3 regions of the Paenibacillus sp. NMA1017 genome follow, and region 1 is predicted to be linked to each of the others. Evidence: riboswitches for the same ligand, from Rfam matches in the RefSeq annotation. Region 1 holds a riboswitch; each other region holds the start of a gene.
The links. A riboswitch is a leader RNA that binds a small molecule or an ion and turns the genes downstream of it on or off. The one in region 1 is predicted to bind cyclic di-GMP.
Positions count from the first base shown of each region.

Region 2: linked by a shared signal. The riboswitch ahead of AC5ELV_RS04945 (condensation domain-containing protein) and the one ahead of AC5ELV_RS17370 (collagen binding domain-containing protein) in region 1 are both predicted to bind cyclic di-GMP.
Region 3: linked by a shared signal. The riboswitch ahead of AC5ELV_RS16210 (glycosyl hydrolase) and the one ahead of AC5ELV_RS17370 (collagen binding domain-containing protein) in region 1 are both predicted to bind cyclic di-GMP.

Region 1 is NZ_JBZXYR010000007.1:31,033-36,282, reverse strand. It holds gene AC5ELV_RS17380 (DUF445 domain-containing protein) at 1-235, opposite strand, end outside; gene AC5ELV_RS17375 (AraC family transcriptional regulator) at 830-1,711, shown strand; cyclic di-GMP riboswitch class I at 1,762-1,842, shown strand; gene AC5ELV_RS17370 (collagen binding domain-containing protein) at 2,037-5,250, shown strand, end outside.
Region 2 is NZ_JBZXYR010000002.1:13-5,262, forward strand. It holds partial or broken gene AC5ELV_RS04945 (condensation domain-containing protein) at 1-1,500, opposite strand, end outside; cyclic di-GMP riboswitch class I at 1,632-1,721, opposite strand; gene AC5ELV_RS04950 (aldo/keto reductase) at 2,120-3,130, opposite strand; gene AC5ELV_RS04955 (type IA DNA topoisomerase) at 3,504-5,250, opposite strand, start outside.
Region 3 is NZ_JBZXYR010000006.1:53,826-59,075, forward strand. It holds gene AC5ELV_RS16205 (hypothetical protein) at 1-276, opposite strand, end outside; gene AC5ELV_RS16210 (glycosyl hydrolase) at 325-1,926, opposite strand; cyclic di-GMP riboswitch class I at 1,940-2,020, opposite strand; gene AC5ELV_RS16215 (sugar phosphate nucleotidyltransferase) at 2,176-3,552, opposite strand; gene AC5ELV_RS16220 (UDP-glucose dehydrogenase family protein) at 4,132-5,250, opposite strand, start outside.

The DNA of each region.
Region 1 (5,250 bases):
TGTCCCTATTTTTAGGAAGCAGCGCGGTATGTGGTATCGGAATGCCTAGCGGATGACGGAACAAAGCAGTGACAGCGAACCAGTCCGCCAGTCCCCCTACAAGTCCTGCCTCAAAAGCTCCGGCTAACAAACGAGCCCAGCCATATTGCTGGAAGGGCAATGTGGCTGCAAAGCCTGCCCCTAGAATAACGAGCGACCAAGCCGCTGCGGTTTTCGTATTTTTGGATTTTCCCATCCTGTAATCCTCCAAACTGACTGTCGAGTAAGTAAAGCACTATACCTGTATTACCCATCATATCATTGCCCGTCTCATTTCCAAAGTTGAAAGCACTCTTGATGAAACGCGTAAGGCCACTTTTTGCGTAATTTTTTATGCATATATCTCTCTTTTTTACATTCATGTTCGTGAACTAAATCACAACACTGGGCCCAAAATCTCATTTTTAATAATAAGCCTTACGAACCATTTTATCAGAACCAAGTCCTAAATTTCTTAAACCGAAAGGAGAAGTGAAGGGAAAAGTTGAATGGGCATGTAAGATATCTTTTTCAGCACTAATTCTATCTTTGACCCCAGAAAGGATTTGAATCCATGATGACCTCAGAATTCTTTCAACAATATTCGACCTTTTATACGGATGATCAGGTTAGATGTCCATAAGAGCGAGGCTTCTATAAAACTTACAAACATAATTTGATATATAGACATATTTCATGTGATAAAATAAACTTTTATAAATAGGAAATCATGTTTAATCAGCCATTATATATTGGTTAAATCAAACCAAGATAAGCTAGATAAAATTGCTTCTTTGTAAAGGAATTGAATATGACAACAGACCAAAAAAACAACGAGGGCCTCTGGAACGGCGAACCTATCGTAATTGTGCGCACTCCCTCCGCTTTTGCCAAGCAATCCCTTTTATATATTCAGGAATTAGGGTACTTCCAAAAAACTTCTGCTTTTACGGTGGAAAGAAAAGAACTCACCTCTTTTTTGCTTGTTTTTACGTTGTCTGGTAAGGGAGAATTACTATACCGGGACAAGAAATATATTTTAAAGCCTCATGATTTGTTTTTTATTAATTGTGAGGAGTATGTGCAATATAGCACCTCCGGTCATGAAGCCTGGGAGTTTATCAGTTTATACCTGTACGGCAACCTGATCGGAAACTTTTACGAACAATTTGCCAAGCACAATAAACCGGTAATATCCATGCATAATCCGTATATTATATTGGACAAACTGCATGCTCTGATTTGTGGGCAGTCTGACAGAAGTCTTTCCGCTGAACTGCTAACGTCCAGGCTCATTGGTGAAATACTGATGTGCATCTTGCAGCATCCCTATGATCACCAGCATGTGAATGCTGAAACCCTCAGCGAAGTACGTCGGGTACAGCAATATTTGGATCAGTCCTACTGTGAGCGAATAACACTGGACTCGCTGGCAGACATGTTTGAATTAAACAAGTTTAATCTGGCTAAAAATTTCAAAAAACAGATCGGTTTCTCTCCGATTGATTATCTCATTAATGTCCGTATCACGGCCGCTCAAAGCTGGCTTAAAACCAGTGACATGTCCATTGTGGATATCGCAAGGTACGTAGGGATTCCCAATACGAGCCATTTTATTAACCTGTTCAAGGAGCATGTAGGAGAAACACCTCATTCCTTCCGCAAAAAGTGGGGAAACCGTTCCAAGCTGTAAATGAGAGGTTACATGAAATCAGTTTGATAGATGATAGACGCACAAGCTATTCAAGTTAATGGCAAAGCTGTCGAAAGGCAGTGACGCAAAACTATAGGGCCTTCCTATCCGGATGGCAGCCAGCTACCAGATGAACGAGCTTTTTATTATGCCCTTTTTTACATAGATCCATCACAAATTGCTATGCCTATCTCGAGGAAAGCCCTGATCGCTATGATCAGGGCTTTTTTTCTATTGGGATAGTCATGTCAGCCTAGCATGCTGAATATACTAATTTCGAACGAAGCATTACCATATTACGATGAATAGGAGAATCACTTGGAGCATGAGAACAAAAATAAATGTAATGATCATTGCCTTATTGCTCATTGTCCAAAGCTTTTTCAGCGCAACGCTGGCTTACGCAGATGCTCCAGCCCCAGAACAGCCGCAGAGTGCTGTATCCGATCCTACACATCCCGTTACGGATGCTGTATACGTCGTCCCAAACCTTGAACCCCCTAGGGAGATTCCTCCAAATACGGTCCCCTTCGTTCAGGGAGCAGCCCGTTCAAAGTCTCAACATGATGCCGCTCCGCAGAGCATACTAACGAAGTTGAGCCTGACCGACGAAGCAGGGCGTGTCATTGATGCGGTATATAGTCCCGGCAGCCAATTCGACATCGGATCAGCCATCCAACTAGGCTATGAATGGGAGCTTCCTGACAATACGTATAAGGCAGGGGACACCTTTACCTTTCACTTACCAGAACAGTTTGTCATCTACACTGATATCTCATCTCCGTTAGTCACTACTGACGGAACCGTGGGATACTTCACAGTAGATCGTCAGGGCAAGGTGATCATGACCTTTAACCCATATGTAGAGAATCATTCCAATGTCAGCGGCAAACTGCAAATCAAAACCGAGTTTACGAAAGAAACGGTGAAAGGCAGTACAGAGATCATCATTGCGATTCCAATCAAAGGCGGGGTGCAAACGGTCATCGTGAATGTAAAACCCCAGTCAGGGCCAACCCTAAGCAAACAAGGGAAAATAGCTGGAACAAACCAGATCGACTGGACCATTGATGTGAACAAACAGCTAAATACCATAAAGCAGGCCCTCATTACCGATCCAATTCCTTCAGGACTGGAACTCAGAAGAGACTCTATCCGGCTCTATCATCTCCAAGTCAATATCGACGGCTCGACCGTTGTTCGAGACCTAGTAAATGCGAGTGAATATGCCATTGAGGCAGATCAAGCCGGGACAGGGTTTGTGATTCATTTTCAAGACGATAGCATGAACACGGCCTACCAGATTCAATATTTCACGCGCATTACTGGCGACGAAAATCGTTTTTCCAACACAGCGACGCTTTCAGGAGATGCGATAGAGGACGTTGCTGCTACCGCGACTGTTCAGGTAGAACGTGGTGAATTTTTGTCCAAAAAGGTTGAAAAATATGATCACGCCACACAAACACTCTCGTGGGCCATAAGATATAACTTCGGCGAGACAAAAATCCCCGAAGCCAAAGCTCTTTTAATTGATCATTTCAACAAAACTCAAGAATTGCTGCCCGGTTCTTTGAAAGTATTTAAGGGAAACACACTGGAGGAACTCCCATCGTGGGCGTATACTGTCATCCCAGTTGATTATCCGGACCGCAACGGCTTCAAACTTCAATTCAAACTCGACGTAGATTCAGCCTATACCATCCGATACCAGACCCAAGCCAGAGGCCGTGTCTATGAAAATGAAAAAGTCACAAACATCATAACCTCAGATGGAATCCAGAAGATCGTATCGACGGAAATCATAAGCGGAGTTATGACTAAAATGTATGACACACCCAATTACAACACCAAAATCATACCTTGGGTGATTACCATCAACACAGACTTGTACACCATGAAAAATATTGTCATTCAGGATGTGTTTCCAAACGGGGGCTTGGCCTTGTTGCCAGACACCCTGAAAATTCAAAGTGTTGACGGAACAACGGAGCTACGTGCGCCCACGGATTATGAGCTGATTCCGCTATCACAGGACTATAAACAAGGATTTACGCTCACTTTTCATAAAACCATTCAGAAAGCTTATACGATCAAGTATTCAACCACCTATAATAATGACTGGAAAACGGATACGACGAAGCCTGAGTTTCGTAATAAATCCATTATAGAATACCAGTTTGAAAACGGAGAAACATCATCGCATGCCGTGGAGTGCCCGATCTGGCCGGACTTTATGACCCAACGAAACGGTGCCAAGCAAGGAAGCTATAATGCGACCTCCAAGCTCATTACCTGGGACATTAAAGCTAACTACAATCGCAAGATCCTAAAGCACGCGGAAGTGAGAGACCCCTTGTTGCAAGGTCAGAAGTTACTGCCCGGCTCCGTAAAGGTATACGATATGACCTTGCTGGGATGGTGGGATGGCGTACAAAAAGGGGCTGAAATCCCGGCAGATCAATACACCATTATTCCTCCTTCCGAGCAAAATGGGAATGAATTGCGTATCCAGTTCAAGGAGCAGATACAGACTCCCTACTGGATTACCTTTCAAACTTCATTGGAAGGAGAACTGATTGAAAAGGAAATTCATAATCAAGCCCTTCTACTGGATGGACAAAAAACAGTCTCCGAATGGGCAGCGCAAGTCACGGTACCTCATGGCGGAGAATATGTATCTAAAGTCGGTACACAAAATGGAAATAAGATCGACTGGAGCATCCGCATCAATAAAGGACAGTCACATGTATCCAACGCTAAAATTATAGATCAGCCTAGCAGCAATCAAATCTTAATTGAGGATTCCTTTCATTTGTACTCTACAATCATCGCTGCCAACGGAAATACCACCAAGGGCACCGAGTTGATTAGAAACCAAGATTACAGGCTGTATATCAAAACAGACGCTCAAGGCCAGCAAACGTTTGAACTTACTTTTGCCAAGGATATTTCCACTGCCTTTATACTTGAATACCAGTCATTCATTCATGCTGAGGACAAAGCCAAAGTGAGTAATAAGGTTGCCTTTGAGGGGGATCGCTTGACGACAGAGATGCGGGAAACCAGCCAGGAAATCATCGTACGAACGTCTTCCGGCTCCGGTTCCGGCGGGGGTGTGACCGAAAGTCTTGAGCTGACCAAGGTAGATCAGGATATGCCTGACAAGGTACTGCCTGGCGCACAGTTTGCGCTCTATGATAAAGGTCAAAAAAGAGCCCCTCTCATTCAGACCACCAATCAGGAAGGCAAAATCATCTTTTCCTCCTTGCTTCATGACGATTACATCTTGGAGGAATTGGCAGCACCGGAAGGCTATAAAATCACCGAGGGCAAGCTCGAGATTAAAATAGACGCAACACTGCGACAAAGCTCTGGTGTAAAAAGGGTTGTGATCACCAATCGTAAAGAAAAGAAAAACGAACCAGGAACGCCTACTCATCCAAACCCTTCACCCCCGTCCGGAGGCTCAGGTAAAAAACATGACAAAGATCCGGAAATACCCGATACGCCGTCTATAATCGTTCCTCCGTCATTGC
Region 2 (5,250 bases), on a different contig from region 1:
TTCGTTCAGTTCCCGGTAGGTCAGTGTTTGCCCACCCCAGACCAAAGCCGGATGATCTGCTCTTTGCTCCGCTCGTTCCTCCAACAGCCCATGGATCGTTTGTTCCTTCCGATATTCAGCCGCTGTGCGGTTAAAATCATGGAGCTGCACACTGCTCTCTTCCTCAGGTACGATCCCAATTTGCGAAATAAGAGTTTCACTTTGCTCCATGGCTTGTGCGAATAAATATTCAAAATGGCGGATCACGTTCTCGATGGGGATGAATCTTTCAAAAGCCTGTATCTGATAGTCAAAATTTACGGCTACATCCGTTTCTCCTTCTTGTCCCCATATCAGGAGATTGAGTGCATTCCTTTCATGATGATGCGGCATGCTTACAATCCGGGTTGCTGTGCCGATAAAGCTCTCTCTGTTTTCCTGTTCTTCGAAAGAAAGCGATATATCAAATAGTTTCCCTTTCTCATGGACATTCTCGTAAACCGTCCGGTAGATTTCACCGAAAGACATTTTCTGATGCCGATAGCACTGCATAAGCTCACGTTTGATGTTCTTTATCAGCCCTTTAAAGCTTATATCTTCTTCGGGGCTGATCCGCAGCGGCAGCACGTTGGCAAAATGTCCCATAGTCTGCTTATATTTCGCTTTACCCCGGTTAAAAACCGGGACGCCGATTACCATTTCATTCCTGTTGCTAACCCTACTGAAATAAAGAAACATTATGCCTAAAAAGTAATGGAATGATGAGCATCCTTCCTCTTTGCAAAATTCAATCATTCGATTGTATAAGGTCTTGTTTATAGTTAAGGTTCGCCGATCGCTCCAAACAGAATTGCCATCACCATCATCAATGTCCGCTCCTCTGCTCAACAGAGGCTCGGGAATGGTCTGATATTTGTTCTTCCAGAACTCCCTGTCTTTTAAAAAGGCCGGAGAATTCAGATAATCCTGATTATCTGATATAAAATCAGCATAGGAATAGACAGTTCTGTTCATTTCACTAATTCCTTGCGTCAATTTGTTGTAATTGTCAAACATTTGACTGACTAAGAGAGCAAATCCCCATCCATCGATCACCAAATGATGAACTTTAAGAAAAATGAAGTATATATTCGGGGCCTCTTGCAATATATCAAATTGAAAATAATAGTTCTCCGATTGAAAAGGTTTTAAAAATTCCTCCTTCATCCAGTTAATGCAAAAAGAATTTGGATTTTCATTCATCGAAAAATCATATAACGGAACTTCATATTCAACTTCTGGCAGGAATGTTAAATAAGGTTCTCCCTTTTTATTAATAAAACGGGTACTGAGGGAATCATTCTGCCTGATTAATAATTGCATGGAATCCTTAAGGATAGCCAAATCCAGGTTTCCTTTAACCTCAACATATCCACCAATGTTGTAAATAGGTTTTCCAGGGTGCATGCATTGTTCGAACCATATGTCTTTCTGATAGGAGCTTAACGGGTACTCCTTAATAGTGATTATGCTCGTTTCCATAAAAATTCCTCCTGTTCTTAATCATCCATGCCTTTTACTCCATATGCCCAAATGCTTTCCCGCTGCAACTAAAAGAAGTCTGTTCCCATAAAAAAAACACAGAAACAGATAGCAGATTTCGTCCGGTTTCCTTCGGCAACCTGGCAATCATAGCTGTTTAATGCAGCTTTAGACCCATGGCTTTGTGTCCACCACTTTCGAGGTGTTTACGATTAACGGGAATAAATAAGTATATTTTTGCACTTCTTCTCCCTACCATTCGGTAGGTGATAACCTTGTGAACTGAAGGTTTTATTTTTATTTATCTTTTCAATACGTTGTTAGATGCTGATTGGGATACTTCAGTGATCCATCAAATTCCTGTAGTTCGACAACTCAAGTTTATTTTGTTATTCCCCTCATCCACCCCCCGAGATTCCGAGATATCCATCTGCACAACTGATCAGTAACAAGCAAGCTTACTGCGGAGAATATTTCCAGGGCATAGCCGCCACGGAGAAAAGAACGTCCTTACAAGAAACGTCCCGCTTATCTCTAGCAAGGAAGGAGCATGCCCTTGCCGTCCAGCATCGTCAGAAGAAGAGGCGATATCCCTTTTTTTTCACTGTTTTAGCCATGATTACTTCGATCTCAGCACTTGATTGGAAACGTTGCTGATTATCTCAATCTCTCCGGCTGTCAAGGTAAACTGCATCGCCTTCACATTTTCCTCGGCATGATGTACCTTTGAAGCCCCAGGTATCGCAAATACATTCTCTCCGTGGGCGTTAATCAGCCAATTCAGAGCAATCTGCGTTGGCGTCACATTATACTGTTGAGCCATCTGTTCCAGCAACTCAATCAGCGGCTTCGATCTCTGCAGGCCCGAATCCCGGAATGCCGCTGTCCACTTGCGCGGTCCCTTGATAGACTTGACCAGAGAGGGATTTTTATGGAATTTTCCACTTAATATTCCCTGCATTAACGGGGAGTAGGCGATGATCGCCACACCGAGCTCTTTGGCCGTGTCCAGAATTCCGTTCTGCTCGATTCTCCGGTCAAGCAGGCTGTATTTCACCTGATTCGAAACCAGGCGAAGGCCGTGCTCTCGCAGCACACGATCAGCTTCACGTATTTGTTGCGCGGAAAAGTTGCTTACACCCACATATTTAATCTTTTCTTGCTCGACCAGTTTAGCCATCGCATTCATCACGGCACCGACCGAAGCAAAGGAGTAAGGCGAATGCACTTGATAAAGGTGAATCGTCCGTTGATCCAAGTGGCGAATACGTTCATCAATCGTTGCTGTGATACTGCCTGCAGTGCGAAAGGCAGGCCACCATTTCGTAGCGATATTCGCCTGCTCCGCGAGCGATCCTCCGATCTCTTTCAGCGTGCCAGCCAGTAGCTGCTCAGACTGTCCGCCACCGTATGCTTCAGCGGTATCAAACCAATTAATCCCACCTTCCAAACTAGTCCGAACGATTTGCCGTATATCCTCCCGCCGCAGCACCGGCCAGAATTTCCCGACTATCCCTTTTCCGTTGCTAAACTGCCAGCAGCCGAGCCCAAGCGGGGACAGCTTTAAATCTGAATTGCCCAGCTTGCGTAATTGCTGTAAACCTGCTGCAGCTACCGTTTTCTCCTCCATGGTCTTCCACCATCTTCCGTAAAAAAGTTTTCTGGTCAAACGATTGAGTTCTCGTTTTAAAACGCATAACTTTACTTCCTGATTGTTCAATTCGTTAAGTGAAGTTATTTTTGAACGCTACGCATAGAGTTTTCATTATTAACTACCTGGAAAATTTACTTTTGCATAACCCCTATTTCTTTATCGGTTGAAAGCTTACAAATGTTTAATAAAATGTTATATAGACATCTCTAATGGGGATTTTTGGTGTGCTGAATATAAAAAAGGATGACTCCTGATGAATTCAGAAGTCACCTGATGACGGCTAAAAAAATCCTTATTTTATCTATCTTTGAAAACATTGTTTTCTACCTGTATCAGTTTTCCTCCTGTATCAATCTTCCTCACGAACGCTAAGTTGCCCTGTACCTGGTTCATTCAGAACAATTCGCGCCTTGACGGTCGATCCATCTTTACGCTTAAAAGATAGCAACTGCGTCTGTCCCTTTGTCAACAAAGACTTGAGCATCGTTCCCGTAATCTGCTTGCCAGCATATTCCTTCCAGACGACAAAGCCGCAGCCCTGCTTGTAGTGGCTGCACCCATACCCCTTGCGGCCTTCAATAATGCTTCCGCCGCAATTAGAGCGTGGGCAACTACCTAAAGCTTGCCTTTGGCTCACTGAAATGCCTGAGGATCCGTCGGAAGAGCTGCGTGCTGGTGGTGCTGCTTGCTCCAGAGTTGCGCTTCCAGCGCTGCCACCGCGTCCTGATGTAGCACGCCCTACCCCTTTGGCGGCGGTGCGTCCGCTCGCACGCGCACTACGTGCGCCTTCTTTTCCAGCCGCACGCTTCCCCCTTGCTTCCTCACCAAAGGCATTTGCCGGAGCCGGTGGCTGCTGCCTCACCTTGTCAATGATGGACAACGTAAATCTTTTAACGTTCTCCATAAACTTCTCCTGAGCCGCCTCACCCTTGGAAATTTGATGCAGGCGACGTTCCCATTGACCTGTCATCTCCGGGGAGGCTAATAGATCAACCCCGGCATGACGGATCAGGTCAATAGCCATCTTTCCCTTTTCCGTAATAATAATCTTTTTACCCTTCATTTCAATATAGCCAACCTTTTTCAATCGTTCAATTGTGGCGGCCCGCGTCGCAGGTGTGCCTAAACCGGCATCCTTCATGACCTCACGCAATTCCTCATTCTCCATCTGTTTACCCGCGCTTTCCATCGCCTTAAGCAATGTACCCTCCGTGTAGCTTTTAGGGGGCTGAGTCGCCTTTTCTTTCATCTCGGCGCGAACACAATCCACGGGACGTCCCGCATCAATCTCAAACTTCTTGTCCGTCCACTCGTCCGTCTCCTCTTCATCCTCTTTTTTCGGTGATTTGCTCTTTTTACCTTTATCCTGATCAATCTTACTTAAAACTACTTTCCAACCCAAGGAAAGAAGCTCCTTAATATTTGTTTTAAACAGATGCTTGTCCACCTGTGTCATCACGGTATGCATTTTGTATTCAGCAGGCGGAAAAAAATGCGACAAAAACCTGCGAATAACCAGGTCATATACATTTTGCTCTTCCTTGCTTAGTGTTCCTGGCCTTTTTAACGTCGGCAAAATAGCATGGTGATCCTCGACACGAGATGGATTGCAGACCGATTTATTCTGTTTATGAACCAAATTGGGGTTGGCTTGTTGGACCAGATCAGCATAAGGACCTGTCCCCAGCATCCGTAATGCCTTGTGCATGCCGTCTATATTTTGCTCTGTCACATAGTTAGAATTGGTACGCGGATAGGAAATGACCTTGTGACGCTCATAAAGCGCTTGTGCCACATCCAGTGTTTTTTTGGCCGAATAACCGTACTTGGCATTCGCCTCGCGTTGAAGCAGTGTTAAATCGTACAATTTAAAAGGATACTCTTTTGTCTGCTTCGTGTCATATTTGGTGATTTTACCTGTTTTTCCACGAACCGCCGCAGCGATTTCCTCAGCTTCCTCTGACTTCGTCAGCCGATCCCCCTGCCACGCACCTTTGTACTTGATCTGATCTTGCTTAAACTCAGCCCACACGTCATAGAAGGTTTGAGACTGAAATGCCTCAATTTCCTTTTCCCGGTCATGAATCAGTGCCAGC
Region 3 (5,250 bases), on a different contig from region 1:
CAACGCTGACATTGCTCCTTTAGCAGATGATTCGGTAGAGGCAGCTGCTGTAGAAATGTCGATATTATCCCTGCCGACCACACCTTTGAATTCCGCTGAAGAGTCATCCCTCTGCCCCAGCTTCCATACTGGACTGGCAGCTGCTACTTTATCCGTCTGCAATTCTGCGCTTCTTGAAGGCGTGTATATAAACCAAGCGATCATCGCTATAGCTACGACCCCTAATAGTCCAGATAAAACGACTGTATACCTATGGGATAACCATTTTTTTATCATATGATCCACCCTCTCTCCTCAAATTTTTGGACCGGGAAAGAGTATCAATCAAGGAAGAAACAAAGCGTTTCCGGGAATCACCGCTTTCGCTTCATGCTGACTTTCCCACATTAGACGTGCCATTGCGTCGCCTTTTTCATCATAGTATTCCACTTTTAGATCTACCATTTTGCCTGCTTCCAAAGTAATACTGCCTTCACGCTCTGTCCAGCTTTGTTTGAACCAGCTGTCAATAACCAACTTGCCGTCTACCCATACACGGATACCATCATCAGATATCGTTGCGAACGTATAGGTCTCGCTATATTGCGGTTTGATTTTACCCGTCCAGCGAACCGAGAACTGATCGGCATTCACCTTTGGATCAGCTGCATTGGCACGCCAGTTGTAGTCCAGCTTGCTATCAGTACGGATCAAAGCAGGACTTCCATTCAAATTCATATTGTTAAAATATTCGCCACGCAGCCCGTTCACATATACCACATCAGGAACAGAAGGAGGAGTCGGAGCTGGGGGAACGATCACTACTGGCGGAGCCGGGATAGGCTCACTTTGTCCCTCGTCCGGTAAGGTCGGTATATCTGCCCCAGGGGGTTGAATCGTTTCCAATCCATTTTTCACATCATCCCGCGTCAAACTCCTCGAATCATTCATATAATCCTGAATTTGATTTGTTGTGTTATTCTCAGTCAGCATCTTTCCCCAAGTCATGGAATATACCCATTTAGGTTGAGCCTGCAATACCTCAGAACTAGGCATCTCACCGTGCTCCCCAATGGCAATCGGCTTATTCCGTGCCAGTCCGAGCAGACCTTCGTAATGACTTTGCTTAAAATCATTGTTGTAAATGTCTACTGCCAAAATGTCCACTTTGTCATCCCCAGGATATTTCGGGGTATACGGGACAGTATACGAATTGGGCGCATTCGGACTCCATACCCACAGCAGATTGTTCAATTGATGTGTGTTGGTAAAACGGTCATACATGATATTCCATAGCTGATTGAAATTATTTTTGTTTCCCCACCAGAACCAGTCGCCATTCATTTCGTGGTAAGGTCTCCACAAAACCGGAACCCCTGCATCACGAAGCTGCTTTAACGATACAGCGACCTTATCCAGATCGGCAATGAGAAGGTTATACTGCGTAGTACCTGGGGTCACGTATTTGTTGAACTCTGTCTGACTTACTTTCGCCTGTACATTGGCCCAAGTCAGTGGCCTACCTGGTAGCGCTTCATGAAAAGTCATCGTCACAATACCACCGGATCTGTCCCAACGGATAGCACTATCGACGACATTTTTACGTTGCGCTGCTTCTGTAGCGTCAGATTGACCAGAGATAGCTCCCATCTCATAGCCGTGTACACCTACATATGCCTGACTGATTTTTTGGACCTTGTTACTTAATTCATCCGGACTCTCCAAATAATCATGCTGACCGGTGACTATTTTTTTCCCTGAGATGTTGAGTAAATAATTGTATAGTTCACGGGCCTGAGTAGAAGCGTCCGAATTAACAGGTTGTAATGAAGCAGCATTTGCGACAGATAGAGAATCACCAAAACCGACGGGCAACAATGAAAAAAGCATAACAACGGGGAGTACATGACGTATCAGTCGATACAGAGGAATAAAATTGAATCTCACTTTCGCTCTTCCTTTCGGTAGCCAGGCTGCCATCCTTGTGGAAGGCCCTTTAGCTTTGCGTACCTGCCTTTCGACAGGGCTGCGTTTATCGTTGGAAGGAGTTTGGATTCCTTCTTACCCTAAGTATCGACTTTATTTTACCAAAATTTAATAGGTCATGTTCATGAATTTACAGGTTTTCGCCCAAATTCGACAGTTTGGGCCATGAATTTTCATGAATTCGTCTTTTTTTCGTTTTTACGAAAATAATTATGAGATAAATTGGTGACGGGAAATTTCATTCCAATCCATACAAAAGCGGACAATATCCTCTTCAACCAATTCAGAGCCAGTCTGCACCTCAATAAAATCCACATCGGTCACAGCCAAAATGCTATGCTTCGTCCCTTCAGGAATGCGAACTACATCACCAGCCTTTACTTTGTGTAGCTTCTCATTCAAAATAATTTCCGCTTCACCACTAATGATGGTCCAGATTTCACTCCGTTTGAAATGAAGCTGGTAGCTGATATTTTTGCCTTTCCGTACGCGGATTCGTTTGGTCAATACCTCGTTACCCTCGTCATACTTGACATAATCCACAACCCGATACTGTCCCCAACGACGTTCTTCATACATTGGACGCTGATCATGAGCCTTGAGTACTTCCTTAATGCGAGGACTTTCTGCCTTATTGGTCACAAGAATGCCATCCGGGCTAGCAGCTACAATCAGATCATTCGTGCCAATGATCGCCACAGGAATGTCCAACTCGTTAATAAGACTCGTATTGACGCAATCCTCCGTTACTACACCTCTGCCCACTTGTTGATTAGACATTTCTTCTGTGAGCGTATTCCAGGTACCTAAATCCTTCCAAAAACCATCATACGGAAGAACTACGATATCCTTTTCCTTCTCGACTACTTCATAGTCAAAGCTGATTTTTTCCAGAGATGCGTATTGCTTTTGCATTTCTTCATAATTCAGCGGCAACCCCTTGGATGCCAAGATATCCAGCAAATAACTTAATTTGAATGCAAAAACCCCGCAGTTCCATAGAGCATTGCGTTCAATCAGACGCTCCGCCTGCTCCCGGTCGGGTTTCTCTTGAAAATGGCTCACTTCGCGGTAGCCTGTGCTACCTTGGGTGGCATCGTTTTTCGGAATAATGTAACCATATTTCTCTGAAGGATAGGAAGGGACAACCCCGATTAATGCAAGCTTGCCTTCACTCTCCTGAAGCGTATGTTCCAGCTGGGCTACGGAAGCGAAGAAAGCATCCTCAACATAAGGATCTACAGGCAATATAGCTATAATTTCATCAGGTGAAACACCAGCAATGGAATATAGATAAGTCGCTGTCAGCGCAATCGCAGGAAAGGTGTCTCTGCGTTCTGGCTCAACAATGATGCGCGTATTCGACCCGACCTGACTCTGGATCATTTCGACCTGTGCTCTCCCTGTCGCAATAAACGAGGATTCTGATAATCCGTTGTCTCCCAATTGTCTCCATACCCGCTGTACCATGGATTCCGAAATCCCCTCCGGGCTCTCCAGTACCTTCAAAAATTGTTTGGAACGGGAATCGTTGGACAAAGGCCATAATCTTTTACCGGAACCACCAGACAAAAGTACGAGCTTCATAACTCTCCACTTCCTCTCTATATTGGTTGGGTGATCGTTCTGATGATGAGTTGACTACCCGCTACGGAATGCATTTGATCTTACGATCGCTGTTGCCGTGGGATTCTTCGGATTATATAAGACATTTAGTTGTAAGAATCCCTCGTCAAAGGCGACCGCTCCGCTTCTCCAGATTCAAATCCATCCCTGCGCTACTCAAAAATGCATCATGCCGATCATACCGTTTATTGCAAAAGGCACGACCGGACATTATTAAGTCCGGTCAGCCTGTAAAATCTCACACTTGGCGTTTACCTGCCTTGCTTCACAGGAGCGGCTTCAATTGTGCCGCTCTTTCTGATACGCCCTTCCTACTCCCACCCCATAAGGTGAGAGCTTTAAAAAACCGTGACTCCACGGCGGAAAGCAGCGGAGCGGGCAGAATTGTTCTGAAGAAGCGCAGCGTTTGCCTTTACCCCCGGATTTTAACCTTTGAATGTTTTACACAATCCAAAAATCCGGGGGTAACAGCAATCGGAAGAACAATCTGCACGCGCAGCGCCTCCAACACCGCCACAGTCACTTTTTAATCTGTCACTTTTAAGCTTCCACTTTATCTCTGTTCCACCCACTCATCCGCGGACGACCCACGGAATAGTATTCCAGCCCGGAGCCTTGAATCTGTTCCTCAGCGAATACGTTACGACCGTCAATGAGAACCGGCTTGTGCAGAATAGAGGCCAATTGTACGAGGTCGACTTTTTTGAACTCTTCCCAATCAGTCAACAGGCACACAGCGTCGCTACCTTCAGCGGCTTGCTGTGGGGATGAGCTCCACACAATATTCGGGTGATCCACGTGCTCCTTGAATTTATCCATCGCAATGGGATCATAAAGCTTGACAATTGCGCCTGCTTGAATGAGCGTTTCTACGATTTCCAGTGCTGGAGCTTCGCGGATGTCATCTGTATTTGGCTTGAAGGCGAGGCCCCAAATGCCAATCGACACACCGTTCAGTTGACCCAGCGATTCGCGTAGCTTGGATACAATCATAAAGCGCTGGTCGGTATTCACCTCGACCACCGATTTCAACAACTTAAATTCATAGTCTACATTACCCGCAATTTGGATAAGCGCATTTGTGTCTTTTGGAAAGCAAGAGCCACCATACCCGATCCCTGCTTGCAGGAAAGAGGAGCCAATCCGTTTGTCCATCCCCATACCATCAGCCACACAAGTTACATCGGCGCCAACCTTTTCGCAAATATTAGCGATTTCGTTAATGAACGAAATTTTAGTTGCCAGGAACGCATTGGACGCGTATTTGATCATTTCAGCACTACGGATATCCGTCACATAGATTTTATCCGTAAACACCTGATGCAGAGTAACCATTGTTTCACGCAATCCTGTATTGTCCAAACCAATAATGATGCGATCCGGATGAAGCGTATCATTGATGGCTGAGCCTTCTCTCAGGAACTCCGGCGCGGAGACGATATCGAAAGACAAACTCGTGTGACGAGCCAATACGTCCTTAATCTTTTCGTTCGTTCCGACAGGTACAGTACTCTTGGTCATAATAATCTTATACCCGTTCATGGCTTTCCCAACATCAGCGGCCGCCTGTTCAATGTACGACAAATTCGCCTCGCCGTTAGCCAGAGAAGGCGTACCTACCGCCAAAATGACGATATCCGAGCGGCGTACCGCATCGGC